Regions from separate parts of the Bradyrhizobium sp. SZCCHNGR1005 genome, predicted to be linked through region 2. Evidence: predicted binding sites of a transcription regulator. Region 2 holds the regulator's gene; each other region holds the start of a gene.
The links. The regulator LexA, encoded in region 2, represses DNA repair genes until DNA is damaged. The targets are predictions, from matches to a motif close to TGTTCNNNNTGTGTTCNG.

Region 1: a site for LexA is predicted at 4,640-4,657, ahead of QXZ85_RS29765 (DNA repair protein). Genes of this name have one in related genera too.
Region 3: a site for LexA is predicted at 4,982-4,999, ahead of QXZ85_RS10825 (DNA recombination protein RmuC). Genes of this name have one in related genera too.

Annotation. Positions count from the first base shown of each region.
Region 1 is NZ_JAUEZC010000010.1:46,385-56,995, forward strand. Features, by position in the region: gene QXZ85_RS29745 (M20 aminoacylase family protein) at 1-994, shown strand, start outside; gene QXZ85_RS29750 (hypothetical protein) at 1,096-1,335, opposite strand; gene QXZ85_RS29755 (UdgX family uracil-DNA binding protein) at 1,709-3,211, opposite strand; gene QXZ85_RS29760 (putative DNA modification/repair radical SAM protein) at 3,318-4,556, opposite strand; gene QXZ85_RS29765 (DNA repair protein) at 4,720-5,514, shown strand; gene QXZ85_RS29770 (DNA polymerase Y family protein) at 5,408-7,000, shown strand; gene QXZ85_RS29775 (error-prone DNA polymerase) at 6,997-10,524, shown strand.
Region 2 is NZ_JAUEZC010000009.1:184,134-194,744, reverse strand. Features, by position in the region: gene QXZ85_RS29410 (ComEC/Rec2 family competence protein) at 1-1,980, shown strand, start outside; gene QXZ85_RS29405 (hypothetical protein) at 1,977-2,213, opposite strand; gene QXZ85_RS29400 (hypothetical protein) at 2,299-2,739, opposite strand; gene lexA (transcriptional repressor LexA) at 3,000-3,698, opposite strand; gene glp (gephyrin-like molybdotransferase Glp) at 3,978-5,189, opposite strand; gene QXZ85_RS29385 (alpha/beta hydrolase) at 5,369-6,178, opposite strand; gene QXZ85_RS29380 (urea carboxylase-associated family protein) at 6,219-7,082, opposite strand; gene QXZ85_RS29375 (glycosyltransferase family 39 protein) at 7,433-8,998, shown strand; gene QXZ85_RS29370 (cytochrome b/b6 domain-containing protein) at 9,382-10,134, shown strand; gene QXZ85_RS29365 (cytochrome-c peroxidase) at 10,273-10,611, shown strand, end outside.
Region 3 is NZ_JAUEZC010000002.1:1,024,232-1,034,842, forward strand. Features, by position in the region: gene QXZ85_RS10790 (DNA polymerase III subunit gamma/tau) at 1-8, shown strand, start outside; gene QXZ85_RS10795 (YbaB/EbfC family nucleoid-associated protein) at 22-342, shown strand; gene recR (recombination mediator RecR) at 370-969, shown strand; gene QXZ85_RS10805 (hypothetical protein) at 991-1,416, shown strand; gene QXZ85_RS10810 (hypothetical protein) at 1,483-1,866, shown strand; gene QXZ85_RS10815 (AmpG family muropeptide MFS transporter) at 1,856-3,250, opposite strand; gene QXZ85_RS10820 (GIY-YIG nuclease family protein) at 3,399-3,641, opposite strand; gene QXZ85_RS10825 (DNA recombination protein RmuC) at 3,734-4,942, opposite strand; gene def (peptide deformylase) at 5,122-5,649, shown strand; gene fmt (methionyl-tRNA formyltransferase) at 5,826-6,773, shown strand; gene truA (tRNA pseudouridine(38-40) synthase TruA) at 6,896-7,633, shown strand; gene QXZ85_RS10845 (methyl-accepting chemotaxis protein) at 7,796-9,853, shown strand; gene dapE (succinyl-diaminopimelate desuccinylase) at 9,885-10,611, opposite strand, start outside.

The sequences.
Region 1 (10,611 bases), on a different contig from region 2:
GGTCGGCGTGATCAAGGGCAGGAAGCCGGGCAACGGTGAGGTGAAGGTGATCGGCTTGCGCGCCGACATGGACGCGCTGCCGATCGAGGAGGCCACCGGCCTGTCTTATGCCTCCAAGACACCCGGCAAGATGCATGCGTGCGGCCATGACGGCCACACCGCGATGCTGCTGGGCGCGGCCCGCTACCTCGCCGAGACCCGCAATTTCGCCGGCGAGGTCGCCGTGATCTTCCAGCCGGCCGAGGAGGGTGGCGGCGGCGCCCATGCCATGATCAAGGATGGCCTGATGGAGCGCTTCAAGATCGACCAGGTCTATGGAATGCACAACGGCCCCGGCATCCCGGTCGGTGCGTTTGCGATCCGGCCGGGTCCGTTGATGGCCGCGACCGACAACATCGACATCACCATCGAAGGCCATGGCGGCCACGCGGCCAAGCCGCACAACTGCATCGATTCGCTTCTGGTCGGCGCGCAGCTGGTCACGGTGTTGCAGCAGATCGTCTCGCGCAATGTCGACCCGCTGGAGTCGGCGGTGGTCTCGATGTGCGAATTCCACGCCGGCAACGCCCGCAATGTCATTCCGCAGACGGCGACTTTGCGCGGCACGGTGCGAACGCTGACGCCGAAGATCCGCGATCTCGTCGAGAAACGCGTGCGCGAGGTGGTTGCGGGCACGGCCCAGATCACCGGCGCCAAGATCAACCTCACCTATACGCGTGGCTACCCGGTGACGGTCAATCATGCCGAGCAGACCGAGATCGCGTTGCGCGCCGCCAAGGAGGTCGCGGGCGAGACCAATGTACATGAGATGCCGCCGATGATGGGCGCGGAAGATTTCTCCTACATGCTGGAGGCGCGGCCCGGTGCCTTCATCTTCATCGGCAATGGCGACTCGGCCGGGCTGCATCACCCCGCCTACAATTTCAACGACGAGGCGATCGTCTACGGCACGTCCTACTTCATCAAGCTCGTGGAGAACACGCTGGCGGCGTGAGCCGGAGCGGTCTCAAGCTCGCCATCACCTTGCGACGTCCCGTCGGCATCGTAGCGGTGCCGATGGGGTCGATCGCTTTGTCGGTCCGAGGAGTCGCGCACTCACGCCGCGTTCTTGATCTTGTCGTCCAGTTCGCCGCGCTCATGATGATGCACCAGCTGCGAGAGCGACTCCTCGTCGATGCGGTGTAGCACGTCTGCGAGCCTGTCCGAGTCGGCGGCTCCCTTCGCAAAGCCGGGGCCGTAGATCGTGCGCAGCGTGCGGATCAGGGTGTTGCCGTGCTTTCTGCTGATTTCGCCATTCTTGTCACGATGGCGGTGATCCAATCCAGGCTGTCTCATCCGTCTCTCTCCGCTGATTCGCTGCTCATGTGAAAAGGCGCCGAGACTCGCACAGTGGCTCCGCGCGGCCGTCGTGCCCGGATGCTGATGACGCGCTTACTCTGGACTGCTCGTGGCAGATCGCACGGCGGAGCTCCCGGCGAACAGCAGGCGAGCTGCATCGAAGCCAGCCTCGCCCGTGTGCCATTCGCCCTGTCCTGCGGTTCGGAATGATCCGACCCCGCGATCCGAGCACCTTGCAGGCCGTTCGGATCTGAACTGGACGATAGTTCGTGCTGGCGGCGGGGTTTTGACCCAACTCAAAGATAAAGACCGAACAGGACACGGGCCGGCGAGCTCATTCCCGGTATTTGGCTACGAAGATTTTCGACGACTACGCTGCCCGAACCGACCGCTTCATCGCATGCGCAGCGATCTGCAGGTCCTCGACGAAGCGCTGATATTCGCGCGCCTTGGCATCCGCGTCGGGCAATCGCAACAAATAGGAGGGATGGACCGTCACCATCGCCTTGACCCCGTCGGGCAGGTCCACCACATGGCCGCGGCTCTTGTTGACCGGGGTGATCTTGCCGAACACGGATTGCGCGGCGGTCGCGCCGAGCGCGACGACGAGGGCTGGGCGGATCGCGGCAAGCTCGCGCTCATACCATTGCCGGCAGGCCTTGATCTCCGGCGTCGTCGGCTTCTGATGCAGGCGGATCTTGCCGCGGGGCACGAATTTGAAATGCTTCACCGCGTTGGTGACATAGACCTTGGTGCGGTCGATACCGGCTTCGTCCAGCGCGCGGTCGAGCATCTGCCCGGCCGGGCCGACGAACGGCTGGCCCGCGAGGTCTTCCTTGTCGCCGGGCTGCTCGCCGACCAGCATGATCGGGGCGTGCGCCGGCCCTTCCCCGAACACGGTCTGGGTGGCGTTCTTCCACAGTGGGCAGGCGCGGCAAGAGGCAGCTTCTTCACGCAACGTCTCAAGAGCGGCGGCATCGGTCTCGTGCGGCTTGGATGCATGAGCCTTAGTTTCGTGAGCCTTAGTTTGAGCTTTGGGCTTGCGGGCCATCACTGTCTCCTCAACCCGTTTCTGCGCTTTGTGCGCTTCGGTGCCGGGCTCGGCGATCATCGCGCTCGCCCGCTGGGCGGCGGTTTCGATCAGCGGCTTGATCAGGGAGGCCTCGGGCAGGTTGTGCCAATATCGCTTCGGCATCTCCTTCTCCATCGCCTTCACTTTCAGCCGTGCAGGATTGAAAATGCTCGCATAATAGCGCCGCCAGACCTCCTCGAGCCGATCTTCAGACGGCGCCTCAGCTTTGCTCACGCCGGGCGTGAAGCTGACTCGGCTGCCGTCCCAATGCGCGCAGAGGTCGGGGGTGAGGATCGACCAGGGCATGTCGGCGAAGCGGCGCGCGAAGAAGGGGGCGGCGAGCTCGACGATGTGGTGCTCCGGCTCGAACCAGGCGACGTAACGCGTCTCGCGTTCCCGGCCGATCTCGCGGAAGCGGACGAAGGCGTGCATCTTGTGCTCGTCGCGGCGCACCGCCCGCGCCATCGCATTGACCTGGGCGACATCGGGATCGGTGGCGAGGGTCATGAGGTCGTGATTGGCGCGCAGGCGCCACAACAGCCGATAGAGCAGGCCGAAGCGATTGGGATCGCGATGCAGGATGGCGGATTGCGCCAATTCGACGAATGACGCCGGCACCGAGAACGTGCCCTCCGGGACCTCCGGCAGCGTCGTCTCGGCCTGATCGTCGAACAGGTCAGCCGTCGCGCCTCGCACGCGCCAGGTCACCTCCGCCGGCTTGACGTCGTTCGTCGCCAACGCCCGCGCCGCCTTGCGCCAGCCGTCGAAGTCGGTGTTGCTGTCGAGGGTGACGATGTGCATCTGTCTCCTCCCGTCATTCGAGGAGCCGAAGGCGACGAAGCAATCCAGAATCGTTGTCTGGCTCCTGGATTGCTTCGGGGCTTCGTCCCTCGCAATGACGGCTCGGTTAGAATCCAAATCCCAATTGCTGCGGCTTCGGCTGAAGCCTCGTCCGCAGCCCGGCGGCATCAAGCAGCCCGCGAGACGGACGATGGTCTGAGAGAACGATGAACGGCAGCGCCTTGTTCCGGGCCACGTGCAGTCGGGTGAGGTCGGCGAGCCGGATCGAGGTCGCGCGGCGCATGGTGAGAATGCGCTCGACCGTGCGGGTGCCGAAGCCCGGCACGCGCAACAGCTCCTCGCGGCTCGCCGTGTTGATGTCGAGCGGAAAGCGGTCGCGGTGGCGCAGCGCCCAGGCGAGCTTGGGGTCGATGTCGAGCGGCAGCATGCCTTCGCCTTCGTCGACGATTTCCTCGGCGTCGAAGCCGTAGAAGCGCATCAGCCAGTCGGCCTGGTAGAGCCGGTGCTCGCGCGCGAGGGGCGGCGCCTGCAACGGCAGCGCGCGGCTGGCATCCGGGATCGGACTGAAGGCGGAATAGTAGACACGCCTCAGCTTGTAGGCGCCGTAGAGATTGGCCGAGGTCGCCAGGATGGTGCGGTCGTCAGCGCTGTCGGCGCCGACGATCATCTGCGTGCTCTGGCCTGCGGGCGCAAAGCGCGGCGGCCGGGCCTTGCGGATCGCCTTTTTGGCTTCATCCGCTTCGTCGAGCTTGAGCCGGAGCCGCCCCATGGTGCGGCGGATCGCGCGCTGGTTCTTTTCCGGTGCGAGTTTGGCGAGGCTCGTCTCCAGCGGCATCTCGATATTGATGCTGAGCCTGTCGGCATATTTGCCGGCTTCCGCGATCAGCGCTTCGTCCGCTTCGGGAATCGTCTTCAGATGGATGTAGCCGCGGAAACGATGCTCCTCGCGCAATTTGCGCGCGACCGACACCACTTGCTCCATCGTGTAGTCGGGGCTGCGGATGATGCCGGAGGAGAGGAACAGGCCCTCGATGTAGTTGCGGCGATAGAAGTCGATGGTGAGCTTGACGATCTCATCCACCGTGAAGCGTGCGCGAGGGACGTTGGAGGAAGCGCGATTGACGCAATAGAGGCAATCGTAATTGCAGGCATTGGTAAGAAGGATCTTGAGCAGCGAGATGCAGCGGCCGTCGGGCGCATAGGAATGACAGATGCCCATGCCGGGCGCGGTCGAGCCGAGACCCTTGCCGTCGCTGGAATCCCGCATCTCGGTACCGCTGGAGGCGCAGGAGGCATCGTATTTGGCGGCATCGGCCAGGATCTCCAGTTTGCGTAGCAGCTCCATCGGCCTGAATCCCTTTGATTCCGTTGCGTGAATCTCGTCCGGGTCAATCCCGATTGACTCATCGCAAGGCGTTAGCTTTATATTAGAACGTATCATGAACAAAGAGGTTCGTTGCGGGTTCAACCGCAAGGACCTGTAACGGGGCGAGAAGGAGCGGCGACGCATGACCGGCGCACGCATGGACACGCTTGCGCGCCTGCGCAGCGGCATCGCCCGCCTCGAGGCGGGCGAGGGCACGCTGGAGGGGCGCCGTGTCGCGCTCGGCCATGACGAGGTCGACGCGACCTTGCAGGGCGGGCTCGCCACCGGCGCATTGCACGAAGTGTTTGCGCCGAGCGGAACGCAGGCGGCAGCCGCAACCGGCTTTGTCTTTGGGCTTGCGGCGCGCGTCTCGGCGCGGCGGCCGCTGATCTGGATCAGGCAGGATTTTGCCGAACGGGAGAGCGGCGCGCTGTCGCCATGTGGATTGGCCGAACTCGGCCTCGATCCACGCCTGCTGGTGACGGTGCGTGCGCCCGATCTCGAAACGGCGCTGCGCACAGGCGCGGATGCGCTCGCCTGCGATGCGCTCGGCGCCGTGATGATCGAGGTCTGGGGCGAGACCAAGAAGTTCGATCTCGTCGCCAGCCGCAAGCTGACGCTGGCGGCACAAGCGTCCGGCGTCGCCGGGTTGATGTTGCGGATCGCCGCCGAGCCCGTCCCTTCGACCGCCGAAACGCGCTGGATGTTGCGCACCGCGCCGTCTTTGCCCGGGGCGTCTTGGACCGCCTGGGGCGCGCCGCGCTTCGATGCCGAGCTTGTTCGCAACCGTCACGGCCAGACCGGGCGATGGATCATGGAGTGGACCTGCGATGACCAGTGTTTCAGCCAACCGGCGGCGGATCCTCAGCCTGTGGCTGCCGCGCCTGCCGATCGATCGCATCAAGCGAAAGCTGGCATCCACAAGCGCCACGCCTGATGACGGCAAGCCGAACGTCGTCGTCATCAAGGACGGCAACGCGCTTTTGATCCATTCGCTCGACGAGGCGGCGGCCCGCTGGGGCCTGACGCATGGCCTGCCGCTCGCCAATGCCCGCGCCATCTGTCCGGACCTCCTGGTGCACGAAGCCGATACCGCGGCGGATACCAAGACGCTGGAGGACATCGCCGATTGGTGCGACCGCTTCACGCCGCTGGTGGCGCTCGACCCGCCGCATGGTCTGGCGCTCGATGTTACCGGCTGCGCCCATCTGTTCGGCGGTGAGGCCATGCTGATGAAGCTCTTGTGCGACGCGCTGACCGCGCGCGGCTTCACCGTGTCGGCTGCGATCGCGTCGAATGCGATCTGTGCGCGCACCTTGAACCACCATGTCCACGGCCGCATCGTGCTTGACGGTGAGGAGGCGGCTGTCGTCAGTCCGTTGCCGGTGGTGGCACTCGGCGCCGGCGAGGCGATCACGCTGGGGCTGCGCCGCGCGGGGTTGAAGACCATCGGCGATGTCGCATCCCGCGGCCGCCACGAGATCACCGCGCGCTTCGGCGCGGTCTTCACGCGCGTGCTGGCCCAGGCGTTGGGCGAAGCGGATGCGCCGATCAGTCCGCGCAAGCCGCCGCCGGACTACATCGTCGAGAAGCGCTTTGCCGAACCGGTGGCGACCGACACCGTCATCGCCGCGAGCCTGTCGAGCCTCGCATCCATGCTGGTGGCTGCGATGGCGCAGCAAGGCAAGGGCGCGCGGCGGCTGGAGGCTTATTTCTTCCGCACCGACGGTGTGGTGCGCATGATCGCGGTCGATACCGGCCGGCCGGTGACGGAGATGCGCGTGATCGACCGGCTGTTTCGCGAACGGCTGGACGCCTTGAGCGATCCGCTCGATCCCGGCTTCGGCTTCGACCTGATCCGGTTGTGCGCCAGCCGCAGCGAGCTCGTGGTGCAGGAGCAGCGCGATCTCGACGCCCATGTTCATGATAATGACGAGATCGCCGCGCTGATCGATCGTATTGCTGCGCGGATCGGGGGCAAGCGCGTCATCGTGCATCTGCCTGTGGATACCCACATTCCCGAGCGCGCAAGCCTGCCGGCTCCAGCGCAGCAGCAGCTTGTTGCGGCTTCGAAGGCCGACTGGCCCGCGCGCGTCGAGGGCGAGCCGCCGCTGCGGCCCTTGCGGCTTTTTGACTGTCCTGAGGAAATTCAGGTGATCGCGCAGGTGCCGGATGGGCCGCCCGCGCGCTTCGTCTGGCGGCGTGCCGCACATGCGATCGTGCGTGCCGAAGGGCCGGAGCGGATCGCGATGGAATGGTGGCGGCCGGATGGGCAGGGGCTGACGCGCGACTATTTTCGCGTCGAGGACGAGAACGGTTTGCGGTTCTGGCTCTATCGCGACGGCCTCTACGACCGCGAGATCGAGCAGCAGCCGGGCAGAGTCGTGCAGCCCGCCTGGTACATGCACGGTCTATTCGCATGAGCATCGAATATGCCGAGATCGGCATCACCACCAATTTCTCCTTCCTGCGCGGCGGCTCCCATCCGCAGGACTATGTGCAGCAGGCCGCCATCTATGGCTTGAAGGCGATCGGGATCGCCGACCGCAACACGCTCGCCGGTATCGTCCGCGCCTATGCCGAACTCGACAATGACAAGCTCCCTTACCGGCCGAAGCTGCTCTATGGCGCGCGCATCGTCTTCACCTGCGGCACGCCAGACATCCTGGTCTATCCGCGCGATCGCGCCGCCTATGGCCGGCTGTGCCAGCTCCTGACCCGCGGCAAGCGCGGCGACGACACCGACAAGGTCGAGAAGGGCGCCTGTTATCTCGCTTTCGATGATCTCCTGGAGTTTGCCGAAGGCCAGCTCCTGGTGGTGATGCCACCACATCGCTTTGAGGAAGCCGGCTTGCGCAAGGTCCTGGTGCGCCTGCAAGAGAGCCAGGCTGAGGGCGTGTGGTTGGCGGCAAGTTTGCTCTATCGCGGCGATGACCGCCGGCGTTTGGCTCGGCTTGCGCGGCTTGCCGCCTCAGCTCACGTGCCGCTGATCGCGACCAATGACGTGCTCTATCATCATCCCGCGCGACGTCCGCTCCAGGATGTGCTGACGTGCATCCGCGAGAAGACCACGATCGAGGCGGTCGGCCGCAAGCTCGAGGCCAATGCCGAGCGTCATCTCAAGCCGGCGCAGGAGATGGCGCGGCTGTTCCGCGACCACCCGGATGCGATCGCGGAGACCGTCCGTTTTGCCGACCGCATCACCTTTTCGCTGGATCAGTTGAAGTATCAATATCCGGACGAGCCCGTGCCGCCCGGCAAGACCGCGCAGCAGCATCTGGAAGACCTGACCTGGGACGGCGCGGAAAAATATTTCGGTGACGGAATCGACGAGAAGCTGCGCGCCACCTTGAAGAAGGAGCTCGCGCTGATCGCCGAACTCAACTACGCGCATTACTTCCTCACCGTCCACGACATCGTGCGCTACGCGCGCAGCCGTGGCATCCTGTGCCAGGGTCGCGGATCTGCGGCCAATTCCGCGGTCTGCTACGTACTCGGCGTGACCTCGGTCGATCCCACCAAAGTCGATCTGTTGTTCGAGCGCTTCATCTCCAAGGAGCGGCTGGAGCCGCCTGACATCGACGTCGATTTCGAGCATTCCCGGCGCGAGGAGGTGATGCAATATGTCTATCGCCGCTATGGCCGCCACCGCGCCGCGATCATCGCCACCGTGATCCATTATCGCCCACGCAGCGCGATCCGCGATGTCGGCAAGGCGCTGGGCTTGACGGAAGACGTCACATCGCTGCTTGCCGACACCGTGTGGGGCAGCTGGGGCGACGGGCTGTCGGAGATGCAGGTGCGGCAGGCCGGGCTCGATCCCAAAAATCCGATGGTCGGCCTTGCGGTCGAGCTCGCCGCCGAGCTGATCGAATTTCCCCGGCATCTCTCCCAGCATGTCGGCGGCTATGTGCTGACCCAGGACCGGCTCGACAGCTACGTGCCGATCGGCAATGCCGCGATGGAGGACCGCACTTTCATCGAATGGGACAAAGACGATGTCGACGCGCTGAGCATGATGAAGGTCGACGTGCTGGCGCTTGGCATGCTGACCTGCATCCGCAAGAGCTTTGACCTGATCGAGCGGCACAAGGGCGAACGCCACGAGCTTGCGACCGTGCCGCGCGAGTTGCCGGCGGTCTACGACATGCTGTGCAAGGGCGAGTCGCTTGGCGTATTCCAGGTCGAGAGCCGGGCGCAGATGAACATGCTGCCGCGGCTCAAGCCGCGCAAGTTCTACGATCTCGTCATCGAGGTCGCGATCGTGCGCCCCGGGCCGATCCAGGGCGACATGGTGCATCCCTACTTGCGTCGTCGCAACGGTCTCGAAAACGTCAGCTATCCGTCGCCATCACCCGACCGAGGCCCAAAGGACGAGCTCTACAAGGTACTGCACAAGACGCTCGGCGTGCCCTTGTTCCAGGAACAGGCGATGCGGATCGCGATCGAAGCCGCGAAGTTCTCGCCCGAGGAGGCCAACGGCCTGCGCCGCTCGATGGCGACCTTTCGCAATGTCGGCACCATCGGCTCCTATGAGGACAAGATGGTGAACAGCATGATCGCGCGCGGCTACGATCCGGCCTTCGCGAAAAGCTGCTTCGACCAGATCAAGGGCTTCGGCTCTTACGGCTTTCCGGAAAGCCACGCGGCGAGCTTCGCGCAGCTTGTTTACATCTCCTCCTGGCTGAAATGCTTCCATCCCGACGCATTCTGCTGCGCGCTCCTGAACTCGCAGCCGATGGGCTTCTACGCGCCAGCGCAGATCGTCGGCGACGCCCGCAAGAACGGCGTCGAGGTGTGCGACATCGACGTGTCCTACAGTTTCGCGCAGAACACGCTGGAGGAGGGAGACGGCAAATATTGTGCCGTGCGGCTCGGCTTTCGCCAGATCGACGGCTTTTCCTGGATCGACCCGGACGAGGAGGGGGTGAAACGATCGAAGCAGCTCCAGGCATCATTCGGGGATAAGGCTCCCGCTATCTCCACGTCGCCATTCCTGGGCGATGCGCCGCAACAAAATGGCGGAGCTATTTTGCAAGGCGCATCGAACCGGGAAGCTCGAGGTTCCGGGGGCGCACTGCATGCGTCCCGGAACGACGAAGTGAACACAGCGCACAACGACAACCACGATCTCGACGACTGGGGCGAGCGCATCGTCAAGGCACGTGCGCGCCGGCCGTTCACCTCGCTGGAGGATTTCGCCCGCGACACTGGCTTGCCCAAGCGTGCGCTCCTGCTGCTCGCCGATGCCGATGCGTTCCGCTCGCTCGGGTTCGACCGCCGCGCCGCGCTATGGGCTGTCCGCCGGCTGCCGGATGACGTGCCGCTGCCCTTGTTCGAGGCTGCGGTGGCGCGCGAGCAGCCGGACGAGTGCGCAAAGCCGCTGCCGCAGATGCCGCTAGCGGAGCAGGTGGTCGCCGATTATCAGACCATCCGCCTGTCGCTGAAGGGGCATCCGATGGAATTCTTGCGGCAGCGCTTCGCGCGTGAGGGTGTGATCGCCTGTCGCGATGTCAATGATGCCAATGACAGGCGCTTCATGCGCTGCGCCGGCGTGGTGCTGGTGCGCCAGCGGCCCGGCAGCTCCAAGGGCGTCGTATTCATGACCTTGGAGGACGAGACCGGCATCGCCAACATCGTGGTGTGGCCGAAGGTGATGGAGCGCTTCCGGAAAGAAGTGATGGGCGCGCGGCTCGTGCTGGTCGAGGGCCACATCCAGAGCAGCCCCGAAAAGGTCGTACATCTTGTCGCTGAACGGCTGATCGATCGCTCCGCCGATCTGTCATTGCTCTCAGACGATCGCCTCGGCCCACAGGCCGTGCCGCATGGTCCGATGCCGGCCGAACCGCTGCAGGATGATCGCCGGCAGCATCACGACAATCCCGCCCAGAAGGTCGGCCATCCCCGCAACGTTCGCATTCTGCCGCGCTCGCGCGATTTTCATTAGCGGGGGATCGTCTCGATCGCGGCATCGCGGAGAGAAGCATCGCTCCTCCCAGCTTGATATGGGGCGTGCAAGGGGCTTGCTTCAAGC
Region 2 (10,611 bases):
CGGCTGTTTCCGGCTGCGGTGATGATCGCTGCGGTCGCCGCGGGTTTTGCCGTCGCAACAGCCCGGACGGCGCGGCTCGCGCACACCGTACTGGCCCGACCGCTGTTTTCGGTCACGCTGTCCGGCTTCGTCGAGACCCGCGACATCCGCGAGCGCACCGATCGCTTCGTGCTGCGCGTGACCGAGATGGAAACCGCGCGTGGTGAGATCACGCTGGCGCGGGTGCGGCTATCCGTACGGAAGGGCATGGCGCCCGACGTCGGCAGCTTCGTGCAGCTCAAAGCGCGCCTGTTGCCACCGCTCGCGCCGCTTCGGCCTGGCTCTTACGACTTTTCGCGCGACATGTTTTTCCAGAGCATCGGTGCCTCCGGCTTCGTGATGGGCGCGATCAAGACGGTTGCCCCGCCGCAGGATGGCGGCTTCGGCCTGCATTATGCCGCCTTCATGCAGGGCCTGCGCGACACCATCGATGCGCGCATCCGCGCCCGGCTCGACGGCGACGAGCGCGCGATCGCAACCGCGCTACTGACCGGCCGCCGCGACGCCATTACGACGCCGGTCAACGACGCCATGTTCATCTCCGGGCTCGGCCATGTGCTGTCGATCTCCGGCTATCACATGGCCGTCGTTGCCGGCGTGGTGTTCTTTGCCGTGCGCGCGCTGCTGGCGCTGATCCCGGGGCTTCATGTCAGCCACCCCATCAAGAAGTGGGCGGCTGCCGCCGCGCTTGTCGCCGCGGCCTTCTATCTGTTGCTGTCGGGCGCGGAAGTCGCGACCCAAAGGTCCTTCTACATGACCGCCGTCGTGCTGATCGCCGTGCTGGTCGATCGCCGCGCCATCACCTTCCGCACGCTCGCTGTCGCCGCGATGATCGTGCTAGCGATCGCGCCGGAGGCGCTGGTGCACCCCAGTTTCCAGATGTCGTTCGCCGCGACCTTAGGCCTGGTGGCGTTGGTACAACTCGGGCTGCCGCATCTGTTCGCGACGCCCGACAGTTCGACGACAGCGCGCATCGCACTATGGGGCGGCCGCGAACTGGCCATGCTGCTGCTGGCCTCGCTGATCGCGGGGCTCGCGACCACGCCTTATGCCGCGTTTCATTTTCATCGCGTGACACCCTACGGCGTGCTCGCCAATCTCGCGGCGATGCCGGTGGTCTCCGCTCTGGTCATGCCGGCCGGATTGCTGGGACTGCTCGCGGCGCCGCTCGGGCTCGACGGTCCGTTCTGGTCGCTGATGGGATGGGGCATCGACTGGATGATCGCGGTGACGCGCTGGGTGGCAAACCTGCCCGGCGCGGTCGGTCGCATCCATGCGTTCGGCATCGGTCCCGTGATCGCCGCAAGTCTTGGCCTCATCCTGATGGGTCTGCTGCGCACGCCGCTGCGTTGGAGCGGCGCGGGTCTGCTTGCGGCTTCGATTCTCTGGGCGCTGATGACGCCGCAGCCGGACATGCTGATCTCCGCCGATGGCCGCAACGTCGCGGTGCGCGGCCGCGAGGGCCGGCTGCATCTCATCCGGACGGGTAAGGACGCCTTCCTTGCTCAGGAATGGCTCGCCGCCGATGCCGATGCGCGAACGCCGGCCGATAGCTCGCTCGGCGACGGCGTGTCCTGCGATGACGCCGGCTGCGTGGTGCCGCTTGCCGATGGCCGCTTCGTCTCGCTCGCGCTGCGCGCCGAGGCCCTGGAGGACGATTGCGCGCGGGCCGCACTGGTCGTGACAGTCAGGCAAGCGCCGCCCGATTGCACGGCCTTAGTGGTAGATCGCGACCGGCTGCAGCATCAGGGTGGACTGGCCCTCACGCGGCGCGGCGACGGCTTTGCGGTCGAGGCCGTCCGGCCCAACGGCACGCAGCGGCCGTGGTGGCCGGCTGCTCCCGATGCGGGCGATTTCCAGGCAACGCTGGCGCCGCGCTCGCCGGCGCCAAGATCCCAGGACGCGACGCCGCCGGAGGCGGAGCAGGGGGCGGTGGATTAGCAATCCGGCAGTTCGAACGTGCCGAGATGATATTCGGATGCGTCGTCGTCCTCGTCGCCATCCGACGGGCTTCGCGATGGCGGTGGAAGCTCCACCAGGGTGAACAGCGCATCGGGATGTTGCTGCCAGACCGCGATATCGTCGGCCGTCACGGTCAGCCATCCGAACGTGAATATGTAACGACCGGGCTCAGTGATGCGCCCGGCCTTTTGCCAATTGATCTTGTTGACCACGGGCCATTCTCCCCCCCGGCGAACCATAACTTCCGCCGAGGGCCGAATGTTCCCATTTGTCTTCGCATCCGTTGCGCTTCTCAGTTCAGGTGATCGAGATCCGCCGCACCGGCGTCGTTTCGCTGCTGCTCGAAGCCTCGGTGCCCAGCGGCCTGCGCTCGGCCGGCTGCTTGGTCGCGGGCAATTGCAGCACGGTGACGCGTTGTCCCTCGCAGAGCTGGGTCACCAGCACATGCCGACCATCTGCGAACTCGATCGCATCATGGTGGCGATCGGGCACATGCTTCTCGATCGTGTTGAACTTGGCCACGCGGTCGCGGATCGTGCGGGTCCAGATCCAGCGGCTGTCGTAGCGAACGTCGTCGGCAAACGCCAATTCCGTCCCGGGCAGCATACACACGGCGACATTCGGCTCGCTCTCGGAGGCGAAGCCGCGGGTCGAGGTTCCGCGGAACGTCGTCGAGATCAGCGTTTCCCCGACTTTCGCCGGGCGGGACGCAACAGCATGCAGGCTATAGTCACACATCGGATCGCTCCTCGTTCGAGATAGCAACCCACGCTCCCCCCGGACAGGCGCAGGCCTCTATCAGAGTGGACATCAGGAACGATGTTAGCGCGTGCTTGACGGCAATTCTGCGCTGATCTGCACCCCGTACGGCGCTTCGCGATCACAAGCGTTTGAGCGTGTTGCATCGCGATCGAAGTGCAATCATCATCAGCGCCGTCGGAAGAGACCTCCAACGCGTCAGATCAAATTGCGCGCGATCCAGTTCGCGCGCGTGACGATCAGTACTTGCGGTACAGCCCGATCAGCTTGCCCTGGATCTTGACGCGGTTGGGCGGCAGGATGCGGACTTCATAAGCGGTGTTGGCCGGCTCCAGTGCGATCGAGGCGCCGCGCCGGCGGAAACGTTTCAAGGTGGCTTCCTCATCGTCGATCAGCGCGACGACGATGTCGCCGGTGTCGGCGGAGTCGTTGCGCTGGATCAGCGCCATGTCGCCATCGAGGATGCCGGCATCGACCATCGAGTCGCCGCGGACTTCCAGCGCATAATGCTCGCCGGAGCCGAGCATGTCGGCCGGGACGCTGATGGTGTGGCTGCGCGTCTGCAGCGCCTCGATCGGCGTGCCCGCAGCGATGCGGCCCATCACCGGGACGGCGACGGGACGATCGCCCTCGTCGATCGCCGGCGTGCTGGTGCGCACCTTGCCGAGATTACCTTCGATGACAGACGGCGTGAAGCCACGCCGGTTGTTCGCCGCCTGGGACAGTTCGGGCAGCTTGATCACCTCGATGGCGCGCGCGCGATTGGGCAGGCGGCGGATGAAGCCGCGCTCTTCCAGCGCGGTGATCAGACGATGGATGCCCGACTTCGAGCGCAGATCGAGTGCGTCCTTCATCTCATCGAAGGAGGGCGGCACGCCAGCTTCCCTCAGACGTTCGTTGATGAACCGCAGAAGTTCGTACTGTTTGCGCGTCAGCATCTCGACCAGATCCCCAGGTTGATGTGTCGTTCTCGCCCGAGACGTTCTTGTTCAAGACGCTCTCGTTCAAGACGTTCTCGTTTGAAGCGTTCTCGTTCGAAACGTCCTCAGTTCGCGGCGCCCGCAACATCTTCGAAACAAATCATGAACGGACACTATCTGTTCGATATGTGTTCTGCAATCATTAATTTGCAATGAAGGTGGTGCGCAAGATGCCTGCTCGATGCCCGCAAAATAGCTGCGAGATCCCTGGCGGTATATTTGGCAGCTGCACCCTGTTTAGTCTGGCAGCCTCAGAATCTCGCAGACGGAGCCGGCACTTGCCGCGGGCGCAAAAGCCGGGCGGATCACCAGGGCCTGCGATAGCGCGAGGTTGCCGAGCAGCGAGGAATCCTGATGCGTCACCGGCGTTGCGACCAGCGCGCCGTCGGCGCGCACCTCGAGCCGCGCGCGCAGATAGTCCTCGCGGACGTCGTTGGCGGCGAGGTCGCGGCCGAGCAGCGCAGTCTCGCGGGCAGGGTGGATTTGAGCCAAGCCCACGAGCTTCCGAATCAGCGGCACCAGAAACAACAGGCTGCAGACATAGGAGGAGACGGGATTGCCGGGCAGGCCGATCACGCGCATCTGGCCCAACCGTCCATGCATCATCGGTTTGCCCGGGCGCATCGCGATCTTCCAGAACGCCATGTCCACGCCCTCGGCGTCCAGCGCCTGCTTGACCAGATCATGATCGCCGACCGAGGCGCCGCCGGTCGTGATCAGGATGTCGGCTTTCGCCTCGCGCGCGCGGCGGATGCCTGCGACCGTCGAGTCCAGCGTGTCGGCGGCGATGCCGAGGTCGATGGGATCTGCACCCTCGGCGCGCGCCAGGGCGCGCAGCGCGTAGCCGTTGGAATAGACGATCTGGCCGGGACCGGGATTCGACCCCGGCATCACCAGCTCGTCGCCGGTGGCAAGCAGCGCTACCTTGGGGCGGCGGTGCACCGGGAGCTCGGGATAGTTCATGCTGGCGGCGAGCGACAGGTCGCGATCGCTCAGGCGTCGGCCGGCTTTGAGCAGCACGTCGCCTTCGTGGAAATCCGCGCCGGCCGGGCGAATATGCCGGCCCTTCCTGGCCGCTTCGGTGATGGTGACGTGGTCGCCATCCGCGATCGTGTCCTCCTGGATCACGATGGCGTCGGCGCCGTCGGGAACGACGCCGCCGGTGAAGATGCGCGCGGCCTCGCCGGGCCCGAGCGTGCGATCGAACGGCCGGCCGGCCGCGATCTCGCCGATGACCTTGAGCGTGGCGCGGGCGCGGTCGGCATCCGCGGCGCGGACCGCATAGCCGTCCATCGCCGACATCGGCTGCGGCGGCTGGGTCCGCAGCGCCGCGACGTCCCGCGCCAGCACCCGGTGATAGGCCTGGTCCAGCGCGACCTTTTCCTCCGGCAGCGGCGCGGCGCCGTCGAGCACCAAGGCCAAGGCATCAGAGACCGGCATCAGGGCCATGAAGAGTTCCTTCCGAACAGGCCGGCGCAGCGCCGACCGATTCCGCCTTCTAATCGAAGCTTCGATGCAAGGCCAAGCGCTTCGGCGGCAGGGCCGTCAGGACAGTCGATCGGTGGCCGCCCAGATACGCCGCTGCTTCGCCCTCCAGGTATCGTCAGACGTTGTCTGCAGATGCTCACTCACAGTCGCGCGAGAAACTCCGTGAGCAGGACGGTCACCTCGGCTGGCCGCTCCAGGCTCGGCAGGTGCGCCGTGCCGGTCAATTCGCGTCCCGATCCGTTCGGCATCGTCGCTGCCATCAGGCGGCTTCGCTCTTGAATATGAGGGAAATCAAGGTCGCCCCAGATCACGAGCGAGGGCGAGGAGATTTCGCCGAGGCACGGGAAGGCGGGCGTCGCATCGAGGTTCGCACCGATCGGCGGCGACCGCAGCGCAATGGCATTCTTGTCGATGAACAGCCGGCGCAGCTCACCGGCAACGCGGCCTTCGGCTTGGAGTGGACCGTCCAGCCACATGTGGGCCTTGATCGCGCAGACTCGATCCCAATCGCAGGCCGCCTCGGCTTCCGCAAGCTGTGTCATCAGATCCGCGATTGCGGGTAGATAGACCGGTTCGGGCGCGCCGCTGACCGATGGCGCGACCAGCACCAGCGCCCGGACGTGGGATGGATAACGAAGCGCGAAGTCGAGCGCGATTCGTCCGCCTTGTGAGCAGGCGACAAGGATCGCAGGCGTGCCGCTTGCGACGGTGTCTATCACCGCCAGCAAATCCGCCACTTGAGAATGGCCTTCCTTCTCCGCGGCAGTCCCGCCAAAGCCGCGACGGTCATAGGCGATCGCCATATGCGTCGCACTGATGGCATCCACTTGCGCGCGCCACATCATGCGGTCGAAAACCGCAGCATGCAGAAAGACGACCGGTTGGCCGTGACCGACGACATCGGTAGCAAGCCGCGCGCGGCCTGTGATGATTTGACGGGGTGCGCTCATCGACTTCGATCCTGGAAGTGCGGCTGTGCAGTCGCCGATGCTAAGCGGGCGCGCCATGGCGGCGATGGTAGCCGCTCGGCGCTGGCCACGTCCAGCTGGCAAGCGTTGATCGATCCGGCTCGAAGATCTCGATCTTGAGCGGATAGCACGCGGCGGCATCGCTCGAATGGGTCGCGCTGCAATCGCCGCCGGGACAGGCCGACAGCGCGCCGAGCAGATCGATCTCGGCGAAGAACTCGATGAAGTCGCCGGGACGGACCGGGCTCGCCTTCATGAAATATTGCTGCGTATCCTTGGTGAAGCCGGTGCACATGAAGACGTTGAGCACGTCGTGCACGTGGTGCTCGACCGTATCGGGCTCGGACTTCAATTCGGCGCCGAGCGCGCGCGCCAGGTTGGAATGGCAGCAGAAGTCGTAAACGCGGCCGTTCAACCGCAGGTTGGTGTAGGGATCGCAGCGTGTGCCGATGACGTCGTGCACACCGGCGCCATCCGCATCCCAGCCGTACCAGCCGAGCGTGTCATGGCTGATGGTCGCCATCGGCCTCAGATAAGGCATGCTGCTCCAGAGCCGGTCGCCGGTGCTGACATGCGTGGCGTGCAGCGCGCGGGTCTTGCCGCTGAAGAAGCGCTCGGCGAGATCGTCGGCGTTCCAGAGATTGAGATCGCCGACCTGCGGGCCGTCGATGCTGACGATGCGGAAGAACCGCCCGCGCGTGACGCGAAACGTCCGCGCATCGCGCGGCGGCACCACGATCTCACCGGTCTTGACCAGTGTCTTGCGCGTGGCTTCCAGCACGGCCATGTCGGGCCGCGGCATCGACCCGGCAGGATAGACGATCGTCGGCCTTGCCGAACGGCGTGCGGCTGCGTCGGCGGGCTCGGGTGGGACGTTTGGCGGCATCGTTCGCACTCGCTCAATGCAGGGAGACAGCGTGATGACTGATAGCCCGTGATCGAGGCTCGGTGAATTACAAGAGCAATTCACCAAAGCCGGCCTTCTCATAGCCGCCAAGATGGCGCTTTTCGTATATACCGAGCGACCAGAGTGTGTGAGTCAGCTCGGCCGCAGGGCCCAAACCGGATGTGGCGTGATGTCGCAGCGCCAAGATCGACGCGAATGATCCGCAACGGACATGTTGCTTCTGTTGTCTATTTGTTGTCGATCTCGCCTCTCGCTTGCGGGTCGGTTTGGGACCGATCGGACTTTGTCTAATTAAGGCCTGTATATTCGTGGATTTCACTTTCTCAGAGATGGCCGCACGGTCAGATCTCAACCCCGCGCCATGGCGCCGTCCCTTCATCCGCTGGCTTGATGGCGTCGAAGCCGGGTGGTCCGTCCCGCTATTGCTTGTCAGTTTCGCAGCCGTTTGGACGGCTTACCTGTGGATCGCGTATGCGGGCTCGGGTCTCCATCCCGATTTTCTCGAGACCTGGACCCTGGGGCGGCACTTCGCCTGGGGCAACCCCAAGCATCCGCCGCTGATGGGCTGGGTCACCGGTGCCTGGACACAGGTCTTCCCGTCCACCGACTGGTCGCTGCAACTGATGGCGATGACCAACGCGGCGCTGGCGCTGTGGGCCGTCGACCTGATCTCCAGGCAGTTCGTGACCGGGCACAAGCGCCTGCTGGTGCTGCTGTTGCTGATGCTCACGCCCGCCTATCAGTTTCACGCCCAACGCTTCAACGCCAACGCGGTGCTGCTGGCGGTATGGCCGCTTGCGACTTATTGCTTTCTGCGCGCGTTCGAAACCAGGACCGCGATCTGGGCCATCGCGGCCGGACTGGCGGCCGCGGTCGCGATGCTCGGCAAATATTACTCGGTATTCCTTTTGGCGAGCTTCGCTCTTGCTGCCCTCGCTCATCCGTCGAGACGCGCCTATTTCACCTCCGCCTCGCCGTGGATCTCGATAGCCGCAGGCCTCCTGGCCCTTGCGCCTCATCTCTACTGGCTCGCGACCACGGGAGCTGCTCCCTTCGGCTATGCGATGGCGGCGCACGGGGGAGTTGATCTGCCGACGTCACTCCAGGATTCAACGTCCTTCGTGGCGGGCCTTGCGGCGACGATGAGCCCTCCCGCGCTCACCTGGGTTTTGATTGCCGGTCCGCGATTGCGGCGGCTGCCGAGCGATTTTGTGGCCATGGTCCCGGGCTTGCGGCTGCTTTTTTATATCGCGATCGGCACGATCGTCTTGCCGGTCGCGACCTCGCTGACCGTGGGCACCGATCTGCCATCCATGTGGGCACTGCAGGGCGTGTTCCTGTTCGCCGTTCTGATCGTGTGCGGGACCAGCTATCCGATCGAGCGCTTCCATACGGTGAATGCGACGGTCCTCGTTGTAGGCATCGCGCTCGCGGCGGTCGTCATCGCCGCGCCGCTGCATGCGCTTTATCGCAACAGCCACGGCTATGAGGAAGGGCGCAATCTCTATCCTCAGATCGCCGGCGAAGTCACGCGCCTGTGGCACGAGCTCACCGGCATTCCGTTCGCCAGGGTCAGCGGCGACGATGCGCTCGCATTTGCGACTGCCTTCTACAGTCCCGATCATCCCTATTATGCGCGACCGTTCGCCAAGCAATACACTTGGCCCGTCCCGCGCAAGACGACGCTGGAGCATGGCTGGGCCGGGCTTTGCTTTCACGACCAGCCGGAGTGCCTCGCCTGGATGGACCAGACCGCCGCGCGCGCCGGGAACGTCGTCCGGCACGAGTTCGTCGCGCAGGCCCATCTGCTGGGCATGCCCGGCGTATCGAGAAGGGTGGTCGCGCTCATCGTGCCGCCGCAGGCCGCGCAGGCAGACGAAGAACCCGGCAAATGATCGCGCAAGCCGGAGGCTGAAGGCTGCATCAGGCAGAAGCCGAGCGGCCTCGTTTCGCGACCGAAGCTTACGTCATTCTTTCCCCGACGCAGACATATGAGCTGCTGGAATTCAGCTGGTTAGGCCGGATCGGACATCGTCATCCTGCACGCGGGCCGACGCGATTGACCCCAAAGCAGACGAGAGAGGCACGTCCAGGTTGCAACATTCGACCAGCACTAGTGACCCATTGATCTGCATCACGGCGCTCGTCGATTTTTGTGATGTTATTTCTCCGACGCGCGAGCGATGCCATTCGCAATGGCACCGAAGGAGGCCGCATGGTTATGGCGGCGGCCCGCAAATAGTCGTGCGGCGTTCTTATTGAGACAGGTGTCCGGCAAATGCCGCAGCTCCCCACGTCCACGTCAGCCGAGCACCTTCACGCCTACGACGTATGGGATGTCCCGACGCGGTGGTTCCATTGGATCAACGCGCTCACCGTGCTCGGTCTGATGATCGTCGGAGTTATCCTGCTGAACGACGACGCGTTGGGGCTCGCCGCCAACGGCAAGATCCTGCTCAAGGAAATCCACGTCGTGCTCGGCTACGTGATGGGGCTGAATTTGATCTGGCGCTTCGTTTGGGCATTCTTCGGCAACCGCTATGCCAGATGGAGCGCCATCCTGCCTTATGGTTCAGGGTTTTGGGGCAAACTGCGCGCTTACGGCAGCGCCTTTCTCAGCGGCGAGCCGCAAGAATATGTCGGGCATAATCCCGCGGCACGTCTCGCAATTGCAGTTCTCCTGCTGCTGCTCGTGCTGCAAGCCGCGACCGGCACGATTCTCGCGGGCACCGATCTATTCTGGCCGCCGTTCGGAACATGGTTCGCCGGTTGGGTTGCCGCAGCCGGGATTGATCCGGCAACGGTCTCGCCCCTCGCCGCGGAGACGTTGGACCAGACCGCCTACAAGGCCATGCGTGCGTTTCGAAGCCCGGTCGTGACGATCCATCTCTATGCGTTTTATGTACTCGCAGGCGTCGTTCTGCTGCATCTGATAGCGGTGATCGTGACCGAAATTCACGAGGGTGGAAGCATCACGTCGGCCATGTTTACCGGCCGAAAAATTCTCAACCGTCCCCCGCAAGACGTTTAGGCTCGAAAGAAGTCCGGCGCCTGTGGGTGTTTGAAGTATGGCCGTTCGCGCCGAAGGCGCTGTCCGGCAGGACGGCCGAACGCCAGTAGTCACACCTTTCTTGGGCAGTTGTTGGCGAACAACAGAGGAGCAGTCGCCATGATCAGACAAGCCGTCACGTTGGTATCCCTCAGCTGCCTTTTTGCATCCTCCGCTCTGGCACAAGATGACCTGCTGGCGAAGGCGAAGCAGCAATTCGAGCCGATCCCGACAGCTCCACCAGTGCTGCCCGACAACGTGGCGACTCCCGAGAAGGTCGAACTCGGCAAGATGTTATACTTCGACCCGCGGCTCTCCGCGAGTCACGCCATCAGCTGTAGCTCGTGTCATAGCATCGGGCTCGGCGGTGCTGACGCCGAACCCACCTCAATTGGTCATCGCTGGCAGCATGGCGAGCGCAATGCTCCCACGGTCCTCAATGCGGTATTCAACAAAGTC
Region 3 (10,611 bases), on a different contig from region 2:
CGTTTTGAGAGGACGTAAGCCATGGCCGACTTTCTCGGCATGATGAAGCAGGCGGCGCAGCTGCAGTCGAAGATGCAGGAAATGCAGCAGGAACTCGGCAATCTCGAAGTCGAGGGTACCTCCGGCGGTGGCTTGGTCGCGGTCCGCATGACCGCGAAGATGGATGTGAAGGGCATCAAGATCGATCCGTCGCTGATGAAGCCCGAAGAGACCGAGATCCTCGAGGATCTCGTGGTGACCGCGTGCAATGACGCGCGCCGCAAGGCGGAAGCCGCGATGCAGGAGAAGATGCAGGCCATCACCGGCAAGCTCGGCCTGCCTCCTGGATTCGGCTTCGGCTAGTTTGCACGTCATGAAGTCCTTGAACTGATGGCCGTCGCCGGTCCCGAGATCGAACGCCTGATCCAGCTGCTCGCGCGCCTGCCCGGGCTTGGGCCGCGCTCGGCGCGCCGCGCCGCGCTGCACCTGATCAAGAAGCGCGAAGCGCTGATGACGCCGCTCACCTCGGCGCTGCAGGTCGCCATCGAGCGTATCCAGGTCTGCAAGACCTGCGGCAACATCGACACGCAAAACCCTTGCACGGTCTGCACCGATCCGCGCCGCGACGGGGCGATGATCGTCGTGGTCGCTGACGTCGCCGATCTCTGGGCGCTGGAGCGCGCGAAAGCCAGCAACGGCCGCTATCACGTGCTCGGCGGCACGCTGTCGCCGCTCGACGGCGTCGGTCCGCAGGATCTGACCATCGATGCGCTGGTGCAGCGCGCGCACGCGCCGGAGGTCCAGGAGATCATCCTGGCGCTGAATGCGACGGTCGACGGCCAGACCACCGCGCATTACATCACCGACCTCCTGCAGGAGGCGAACGTCAAGGTCACGCGGCTGGCGCATGGCGTGCCGGTCGGCGGCGAGCTTGACTATCTCGACGAAGGCACGTTGTCGGCGGCGATGCGGCAGCGAACTCTGTTCTAAGCACACATACGGAAGTTCATGATGACGAAACCCGGATTCGGCAAACGCTTGGCTTTGGGCGCGATTCTGGCGACGACGGTAGCCTCGCTTGCTGTGGCGCAGCAGAGCGATGAGCCGCTCAAGGCTGGCAAGCCGATCAATGCCGGCGACGTGCTGTCGGGCGAATTGAACATGCTGAAGGTCCGCGGAGCCAAGCCTGGCGAGCCGGCCATGGCCTATCAGATCGCCAGCGAACCGCGCCGGCTGCCGCCACCGAACGGGCTCTGCAATCTCGAGACCGGACCCGAGACGTTCCAACTCATGATCGAGAACAAGGCGCAGGCCGCGCAGCTGAAGGGCCTGCTCGGCAAGCAGATCGCGGTGAAGGTCGATCAAGTCTCCTGCGCGCAGGACGCCGGTCAGCTGAGCGAGGCGGTCGTGACGAAATGGAGCTTGGTGAAACGTTGATTCCTGGCTAGGTTGTGTCACGATGACGACGCGCCATATTCGCGCGTCATTGGGGAGGCGGCGGGAGTGAAAGTGCTATACGCGCTTGCGCTTGCGATAGCGCTGGGATCGGGAGCGGCGGCTGCATCCAACAACGAGGTTCAGGCTGACCTCGGTTATCCCACGGTTGCCTCGGCCTTGGAGTCACTACGCGCCAAGCCGGGGACCAGGAGTTCAATGCAATCTGGCTGGACCGTCATCGAGGACAAAGCGGCCCTCAGCGTCTGGTCATTTGCGCCGTCGGGTCATCCAGCCTATCCCACCGCAATTCGGCGCCATGTGGTCCAGGATGGCGATCATCTCTTCATCAAAATGGACGTTCTTTGCGAGGCCGCAAAGCCAGCCTGCGATACGGTTGTCGCGGAGTTCGAGCGGCTCAATGGAATCGTGCGCGATGACCTCAAGCGTTAGCTGAGATCTGCGTCTGCAGTGCGTCGAAATGTCCGCGCCGCTGCAGCCAGCCGAGCAGGATCAGGCTTGGGATCGCCACCAGCACGCAGATGGCGAAGAACAGCGGCCAGCCGGTCGCCTTCGCCACGTAGCCCGCGCCTGACGAGAGATAAGTCCGTCCCACCGCTGCGAGCGCCGTGAGCAAGGCATATTGAGTCGCAGTGTGCAGCGGGTTCTGGCACAGCGCGGAAAGATAGGCGACGAAGATCACGGTGCCGACGGCGCTGGTGAAATTCTCCGCTGAGATGGCGAGCGCCAGCGCCCATTGGTTGACGCCGGTGATCGCGAGCCAGGAGAAGGAGAGATTGGCCAGCGCCTGCACCGCACCGCCGATCCACAGGCTGGTCGCGAGCGAATAACGCCGCGCCACGAAGCCCCCGGCAAAGCCGCCCGCGAGCGTGGCGGCAAGCCCAACGCCTTTGACGATCGCGGCATAATCGACCTTGCTGAAGCCGAGATCGATCACGAACGGCGCCGTCATCGTGCCCGAAAACGCATCGGTGAACTTGAACAGCACCACGAAGGCCAGCGCGGCCAGCGCATCCTTGCGGCTGAGGAATTCGGAGAAGGCGCCGATCGCGGCATGGATCACGCGCGTCATTGCCGTGTCCGCGGCCGTCGCTGCCTCAGCCGTCTTGGATTGCGCCGGCTCGGTCGCGAGGAGAGCTGTGACAGTGCCGATCAGCACCAGCGCGGCCATGACGACGTAGCCCCACATCCACGATGAAGCTCGCGGCAGCCCGCGGCTTTCGAACGCCGAGACGACGACAAGTGTGCCGGCCGTCGAAATCAGCATGCCGATGCGGTAGGCGGCGACATAAGCGGCCATGCCGGCGGCTTGCTCGCTTTCGGGCAGACTTTCGACGCGGAACGCGTCGACCACGATGTCCTGGGTCGATGAGGTTGCTGCGACCAGGAGCGCGGCCAGTGCCACCATGAACGGCGCCCGCGCAGGATCAGTCAGCGCGAGCAGGATGATCGCGGCAATCAGCAGCAATTGCGCGAAGACCAGCCAGCCGCGGCGGCGGCCGAAGGCGGCCGTGAACAGCGGCACGTGCAGCGCATCGACCAAAGGCGCCCACAGGAATTTCAGCGTGTAGGGCGTGCCGACCAGGGCGAACAGGCCGATCGTTCCGAGATCGACGCCGAGCTCGCGCATCCAGATCTGCAATGTCGAGCCGGACAGCGCCAGCGGCAGGCCGGAGGAAAATCCCAGGAACAGCACCACCAGCACGCGGGGCTGCAGGTAGACGGCGATACTCTCGCGCCAGGTGGGGGCGGGGGCATCGGCCTCGTGCGAGCCGTTATCGGCGCTGATGTCGGATGCGGCGTCGGGTGCGGTCATGGAAGGCGTGTAGCAGATTTAGTCGCCTCCACCAAAACACTCGTCGTCGCCCGGCTTGACCGGGCGACCCAGTATTCCAGAGGCAGTAATTATAGAGCTCCGGCAATTTGCGGATAGAGGTCAATCCAGTTCGGGCTTTCTCTTTCGATCAGAGAAGTTTCCAATCGCGTGGCCACTTCTTCAGTCGTTTTTCGCGCTGGATCGCTGGTTCAACCTGATCGAAGACTTCGAAATAAACGAGGCGAGCAACGTCGTATCGCTTAGTGAAGCCCTCGGCCACTTTCATCCCATGTTCCGCAACCCGCCGCATCAGATCGTTGGTGACACCAATATACAGTGTGCCGCCGATACGCTTTGCGAGAATGTAAACGTAGAAGCTGCGTGCGCCCATCTACGGTCTCTGGGATACTGGATCGCCCGGTCAAGCCGGGCGATGACGACTTTTGCTGAGTAGGCTTCGTCCCCCAAATGCAGCAAGCCAACTCACTCTCCCGCCTGCATCCGGCCTGAGAGAGGGAACAAGTCCGGCGCCGCGGCCGGGGTGATCCGCGGGGAATCGACTGATGCGTCGGGCTTGCTGAAATCGAGCTCCTCGATGCGGCCGGCGCGCTTCTCGATCTTGTCGGCGGAGATCAGGATCTGCCTGACATCCTCGTTCACGTCACCGAAATGCTTCTGCAGCTTGAGCACGCGCTCGCGCAGACGGCCGAGATCGTCGCCGAGGTGCATGACCTCGTTGCGGATCTGGTCGGCGGCGTCGCGGATGCGCGCGTCCTTCATGATCTGCTGCATCACCTGGATCGCGAGCATCAGCAGCGACGGCGATACCAGCACGATTCGGGCGCGATAGGCCTTCTGGATCACGTCGTCGAAGCCGTCATGGATCTCCGCATAGACCGATTCCGAGGGGACGAACATCAGCGCGGTGTCCTGGGTCTCGCCGGTGATCAGGTATTTCTCGGCGATGTCGTTGACGTGCTTGAGCACGTCGGCACGCAGCCGCTGGCAGGCGAATCGCTTCTCCTCGTCGCTGCGCGCATCATGCAGTGCGGTGACGGCTTCCAGCGGAAATTTCGCATCGATGCACAGCGGACGCTGATCGGGCAGGAATACGACGCAGTCCGGCCGTTTGCCGCTGGTCAGCGTGTATTGGAATGCGTAGCTGCCTTTCGGCAGTCCATCCTGGACGATCGCCTCCATTCGCGCCTGGCCGAAGGCGCCGCGCGCCTGCTTGTTGGCGAGCACGTCGCGCAAGGTCGTGACCTGTGTTGTCAGCTCGGTCAGGTCCTTGTGCGCGTTGTCGATGATGCCGAGCCGCTCGTGCAGCACGCGCAAGGAATCCATCGTGTGGCGCGTCGTCTGCTCCATCGACTGGCCGACGCGATGCGTCACCGAATCCAGCCGCTCGTTGACGGCGCGCGCGAGCTCCGCCTGGCGGCCGGCGAGCACCTGCGTCATCGCATCGACGCGGCCGGAGGCCTCGTTCTGAACCCGCAGCATTTCGGACAGGCGCAGCTCCAGCTCGTCGGCGCGCATGGCCTGCATCATTGCAAGCGCTGCGCCGCGCCGCCCGGACCGGGCCACCGCCACCGTGATGGCAACAAGGAGCAACAGCACTAGCGCGCCGAAGCCGAGCAGTGCGTCAGAGGCCCGGACCGGCAGATCGCCGATCGCGAAGACGACAGGGTTCACGGAGGTCATCGGACCCCTATACCAGATTCCTGAGTAAATAGGAACAAAATAAGAACATTTATGGTTAACCGCGGGTTAAAACTCTTGGTTAACGAGGTTCTAAAAAACACGGTTCGCGATGTCTTAAGCGTCGGCGGTTCAGATTGACCGCGTGCCGTCCGGCGCTTAAATCGCCCGCCATGGCCTTACGAGAAATCATCATCCTGCCCGACAAGCAGTTGCGGCTGGTGTCCAAACCTGTCGAAAAGCTGACGCCGGAGATCCGGCAGCTGGTCGACGACATGTTCCAGACCATGTACGACGCGCCCGGGATCGGGCTCGCTGCGATCCAGGTCGCGCAACCCTTGCGCCTCATCACCATGGATCTGTCCAAGCGGGACGAGAATGGCGAGGGCAATCCGGAGCCGCGCGTCTTCATCAACCCGGAGATATTGTCCAGGTCGGACGAAATGTCGGTCTATCAGGAGGGCTGCCTCTCGATCCCCGAATATTACGAGGAGGTCGAGCGGCCCGCGAAGGTACGGGTCCGTTTCACCGATCTGGACGGCAAGGTGCATGAGGAGGACGCCGAAGGTCTCTATGCCACCTGCATCCAGCATGAGATCGACCACCTCAACGGGGTGCTCTTCATCGACTATTTGTCGAAACTGAAGCGCGACCGCGTCATGAAGAAGTTCGCCAAAGCCGCCAAGCGCGCGGCGGAATGATCGACGTCTCTCTCCGTCATGGCCGGGCAAAAGCGCGAAGCGCGTCTTAGCACGACAAGCCAAGCGACCCCGGCCATCCACGCTGCGGCCTTGAACGACCAAAGACGTGGATGCCCGCGACAAGTGCGGGCGTGACGAGCGCAGGGAGGCTGACCTCGCAAGACGAGATTGCGCCAATGCCCCTTCGCCTGATCTTCATGGGTACGCCGGATTTCGCCGTGCCGACCTTGCGCGAGCTCGCCGCCGACGGCCACGAGATCGCGGCCGTCTATACCCGCGCACCGAAGCCCGGCGGCCGCCGCGGGCTTGCGCTGCAGCCGACACCGGTGGAGCAGGAGGCGCGGCGGCTCGGGATCCCCGTGTTCACGCCGAAGACGCTGAAGACCGAGGCCGCGCTCGCGGAGTTTCGCGCCCACAATGCCGACGCGGCCGTGGTCGTGGCCTATGGCATGATCCTCCCCCAGTCCATCCTCGATGCGCCACGGCTCGGTTGCTACAATCTGCATGCCTCGCTGCTGCCGCGCTGGCGTGGCGCCGCGCCGATCAATCGCGCCATCATGGCAGGCGACGCCGAGAGCGGCGCCATGGTGATGAAAATGGATGCCGGCCTCGACACCGGCGATATCGCGATGGGTGAACGCATTGCGATATCGGATGCGATGACCGCGTCCGATCTGCACGATCAGCTCGCCGCGATCGGCGCCGGTCTGATGGTGCGTGCGATGGCAGCGCTGGCGCATGGCGACCTCACATTGACGAAGCAGCCGGCGGACGGCGTCACTTACGCGGCCAAGATCGACAAGGCGGAAGCGCGGATCGACTGGAACAAGCCGGCGCACGCGGTGCTGCGTCACATCCATGGGCTGTCGCCATTTCCGGGCGCCTGGAGCGAGGTCGAGGTGGACGGCGAAGCGGTTCGCGTCAAGATTCTCCGCTGCGAGCTTGCCTCCGGTTCCGGCGCGGTTCATGCCGATCCTGGCGCGGTGCTCGACGATCACCTTACCATTGCCTGCGGCGAGGGTGCGATCCGCATCATCGAGCTGCAGCGCGCCGGCAAGGCACCGATGCAGGCTGCGGATTTCCTGCGCGGCACGCCACTGAAGCGCGGTGCCCGCTTTTCCTGAGGCTGTCATACCCCGCGGAAGCGGGGTATCCAGTACGCCGAGGCGTTCATTTGTCGAACCGAGATGTCGGTGGATACTGGATCGCCCGCCTGCCCGGGCGATGACGGCAACAACAGAACCACATGCCCCGTTACAAGCTCACCATCGAATATGACGGCGCACCGTTCTGCGGCTGGCAGCTGCAGGCGAGCCTGCCCTCCGTGCAGGGCGCGCTTGAGGCGGCGGCGCAGGCCACCTGCGGCGTCGCCACCCGCGTCCACGGCTCGGGACGGACGGATGCCGGCGTTCATGCGACGGGACAGGTCGCGCATTGCGACATCGAAAAGGACTTCCGGCCGGATCGCCTGCGCGATGCGCTGAATGCCCATCTGCGTCCCAACCCGATCGCGGTGCTCTCTGCGGAGATCGTGCCCGACACCTTCGAAGCGCGCTTCTCGGCGCGCAAGCGTCACTACCGCTATCGCATCATGAACCGGCGCGCCAATCTCGCGCTCGATGTGGGGCGGGTCTGGCGCGTGCCGCAGCGGCTCGATTCGGACGCGATGCATGAAGCTGCGCAGCGGCTGATCGGCAAGCACGATTTCACCACCTTCCGCGACACCGAGTGCCAGGCCAGGTCGCCCGAGAAGACGCTGGACCAACTCGACGTCATCAGAGACGGCGATGCCGTGACGGTGCTCACCTCCGCGCGCTCGTTCCTGCACAGCCAGGTGCGCTCGATGGTGGGCTCACTGGTATGGGTCGGGCAGGGGCGGTGGAGTGCGGATGATCTCTCCGCCGCGCTCGCCGCGCGCAGCCGCGCCGCCTGCGGCGTTGTCGCCCCGCCCGAGGGCTTGTATCTGGTGAAGGTGGAGTATTGAGGTAATCCTCACCGGCGGCGCCGAACAGATCGCGTGCGTCGGCTGCAAATGCTTTTCCTTATTGGCTTACGGATCTGCATTGCAGGGCCGAGTTTCTTAACTCCAAATTGAAGTCCTCGCAGCTATCCGGGGAGCCTAGGCTCCTCTTCGGCGAGGTCGATCGTGCGCATTCGTCAAGTCTTCCTGCTCTCGCTCCTACTCGGTGCGGTCATCGGTCTGCTCGCAACCATGTGGTTCGCCTGGCAGCAGTTGACGGCGCTACAGGCTGCCAAGGCAGCAGGCGGTGATGCGCAACTGCTGTCTGCCATGTTGCGGCTGCCGGAGAAGCTGAATCTCGAGCGCGCCATGGTCAATCCACGCCTGGCCTCGCCCAACCCTGCGACCGCGGACGAGCTTGCAACGCTGCAGAAGGTCATTCAGGGGTCTGATGATGCGTTCGCCAAGGCCCGCAGTCTCGCGTGGCTGAGCGAAGACACTGCTGCGCTGGATTCGATCCAGCAGAAGCTTCGCGCGGTCCGTGGGGCCGCGCTCGAGGCCGTCGCGCAGCCGAAGGCGGCGCGGTCCGAATCGTTCGTCCGCGATTACGTGCCGCGGATGTTCACGATTCAGGAGACGACGGGCAGCCATGTCGATGTGATCGTTCGCCGGATCAATTCGGCGAACGCGGCGGTCGGCCAGGCGGCCCGTCTCGCCGTGCTCGGCTGGGATTTGCGTGACTGGGCCGGCCGCGCCACCACGACACTCGTCCGGGCCATCGCGACGAAGCAGGCGATGACGGGTGAACCGGCCGAGGCGCTTGCCATGTTCAAGGGGCGCATCGAGCGGATTTGGTCGTCGGCCAAGCTGGCTGCTGCCGAGATCGATCAGAAGCCGATCTTCGTCGCGCTGACCGAGGTCGAGAACGGCTATTGGGCACGCGGTGGCGAGTTCTACACCTCGCAGGTTGCGCCCAATCGCGGCAAGGTGCTCGACCTCGATCCCGATCAGTTCCTGCGTTCGGTGTTCCCGATCCTCGACACGATCCTGCCGCTGCGCGATGCGGCGATCGCGGAGGCTTTGCGCCAGAGCGAAGTGGCGATCGCCGACTCCCAGACCCGTTTCATCCTGGCGCTGGCCCTGCTGCTGATCAATATCGGGGCGGCCGCACTCGGAACGATCTGGTTCAATGCCCGCGTCATCAAGCCGCTCTCCAATCTGACCGAGCTGATCCGCCGCATCGCAGGCGGCGAGCGCGACGTGCAGATCGCCTATCGCGACCGGACCGACGAAGTCGGCACGCTCGCCAACGCCATCGGCGTGCTGCAGGACAAGTCCGCAGAGGCGGACCGGCTGGCGCTGCAGGGCGCCGACGCCGAAGCGCGGCGCGATGCGCGCCGGCAGAAGATCGAGGCGCTCACCCGTCGCTTCGGCGAGGTCATCGACACGCTCTGCGGCCGCCTGAGCGACGCCGCGAGCGGCCTGAAGCAGTCGGCCGAGGCGCTCGATGGCTCCGCCGGCGCCACCGCGTCCCGCGCGACCGCCGTCGCCGATGCAGCGGCGCAAGCGACATCCGGCGTGACCACGGTGGCCGCGGCCTCCGAGGAGCTGGATCATTCGATGAAGGAGATCACCCGGCAGATCTCGGAAGCGGCCTCGGAGTCCTCGAACGCAACCAGCCAGGCGCTCGACACCACCGACAAGGTCCGCACCCTGGCGGGCAGTGCCACCCGCATCGGCGACGTCGTCCAATTGATCCGCGCCATTGCGTCGCAGACCAATCTGCTCGCCCTCAACGCCACGATCGAATCGGCGCGCGCCGGCGAGGCCGGCAAGGGTTTTGCGGTGGTCGCGTCCGAGGTGAAGAGTCTCGCCGCTCAGACCAGCAAAGCGACCGAGGAGATCGAAAGCCAGATCGTGGCGATTCAGAACGAGACGGGCAGCACGGTCGCCGCGATCGAGAAGATCGCCGCCGTGGTCAACAGCATCAGCGGCGTGACCGGATCCGTTGCGACCGCCGTGGCCGAGCAGAGCGCGACCACGCGGGAAATCGCGCGCAGTGTGCAGCAGACCGCAAGCGGCACGCGCGAGGTGTCGTCGTCGATCGCATTGGTCAGCGCGGCCGCGGCCGAAACCCGCGGCTCGGCGCGCTCCCTGCTGGATTCGGCTGCGAGCCTCGCCGGCCAGGCCACCGACCTGCGCCGCGAGGTCGATCAGTTCCTCGCCGAAGTGAAGGTCGCCTGATCCGACAGGTCGCTGGCGTAGTCCGCACCGATCACGCGAAATACTGATCGAGGATGCCGCGATAGATCTTCGTCAGCGTCTCCATGTCGGCCACCGCCGCGCGCTCGTCGATCTGATGCATGGTCTGGCCGACCAGGCCAAACTCGATGACCGGGCAGTAGCTCGAGATGAAGCGGGCATCGGAGGTGCCGCCTGATGTCGACAGCTCCGGCTTGCGCCCCGTCGCCTCTTCGATTGCCGCAACGGCAAGTTCGGTGAACGAACCGGGCTTGGTCAGGAATACGTTGGCGTTGGACGGCAGCCATTCGATATGGGCGCGGATGCGGTTGCCGCAGGCCGTCCTCAGCCGCTCCTCGACCAGTGCTCGCAGCGATTCCTGCGTATGGCAGTCATTGTAGCGGATGTTGAATTTCGCCCGTGCCGTCCCCGGGATCACGTTGCTCGCGGAATTGCCGACATCGACCGAGGTGAATTCGAGGTTGGACGGCTGGAATTGCGCGCTGCCCTGATCGAGCGGCTCGTCGGAGAGCGCGACGATCAGCCGCGAAATGTCCGGCACCGGGTTGGCGGCGCGGTGCGGATAGGCGACGTGGCCCTGCTTGCCTTCGACGACCAGCGTGCCGGATTGCGAGCCGCGGCGGCCGATCTTGATGCAGTCGCCCATCACCTCCTGGTTGGAAGGCTCGCCGAGCACGCAATGATCGAATATCTCGCCGCGCTCCGCCGCCCATTTCAGCAGCTTCACGGTGCCGTTGACC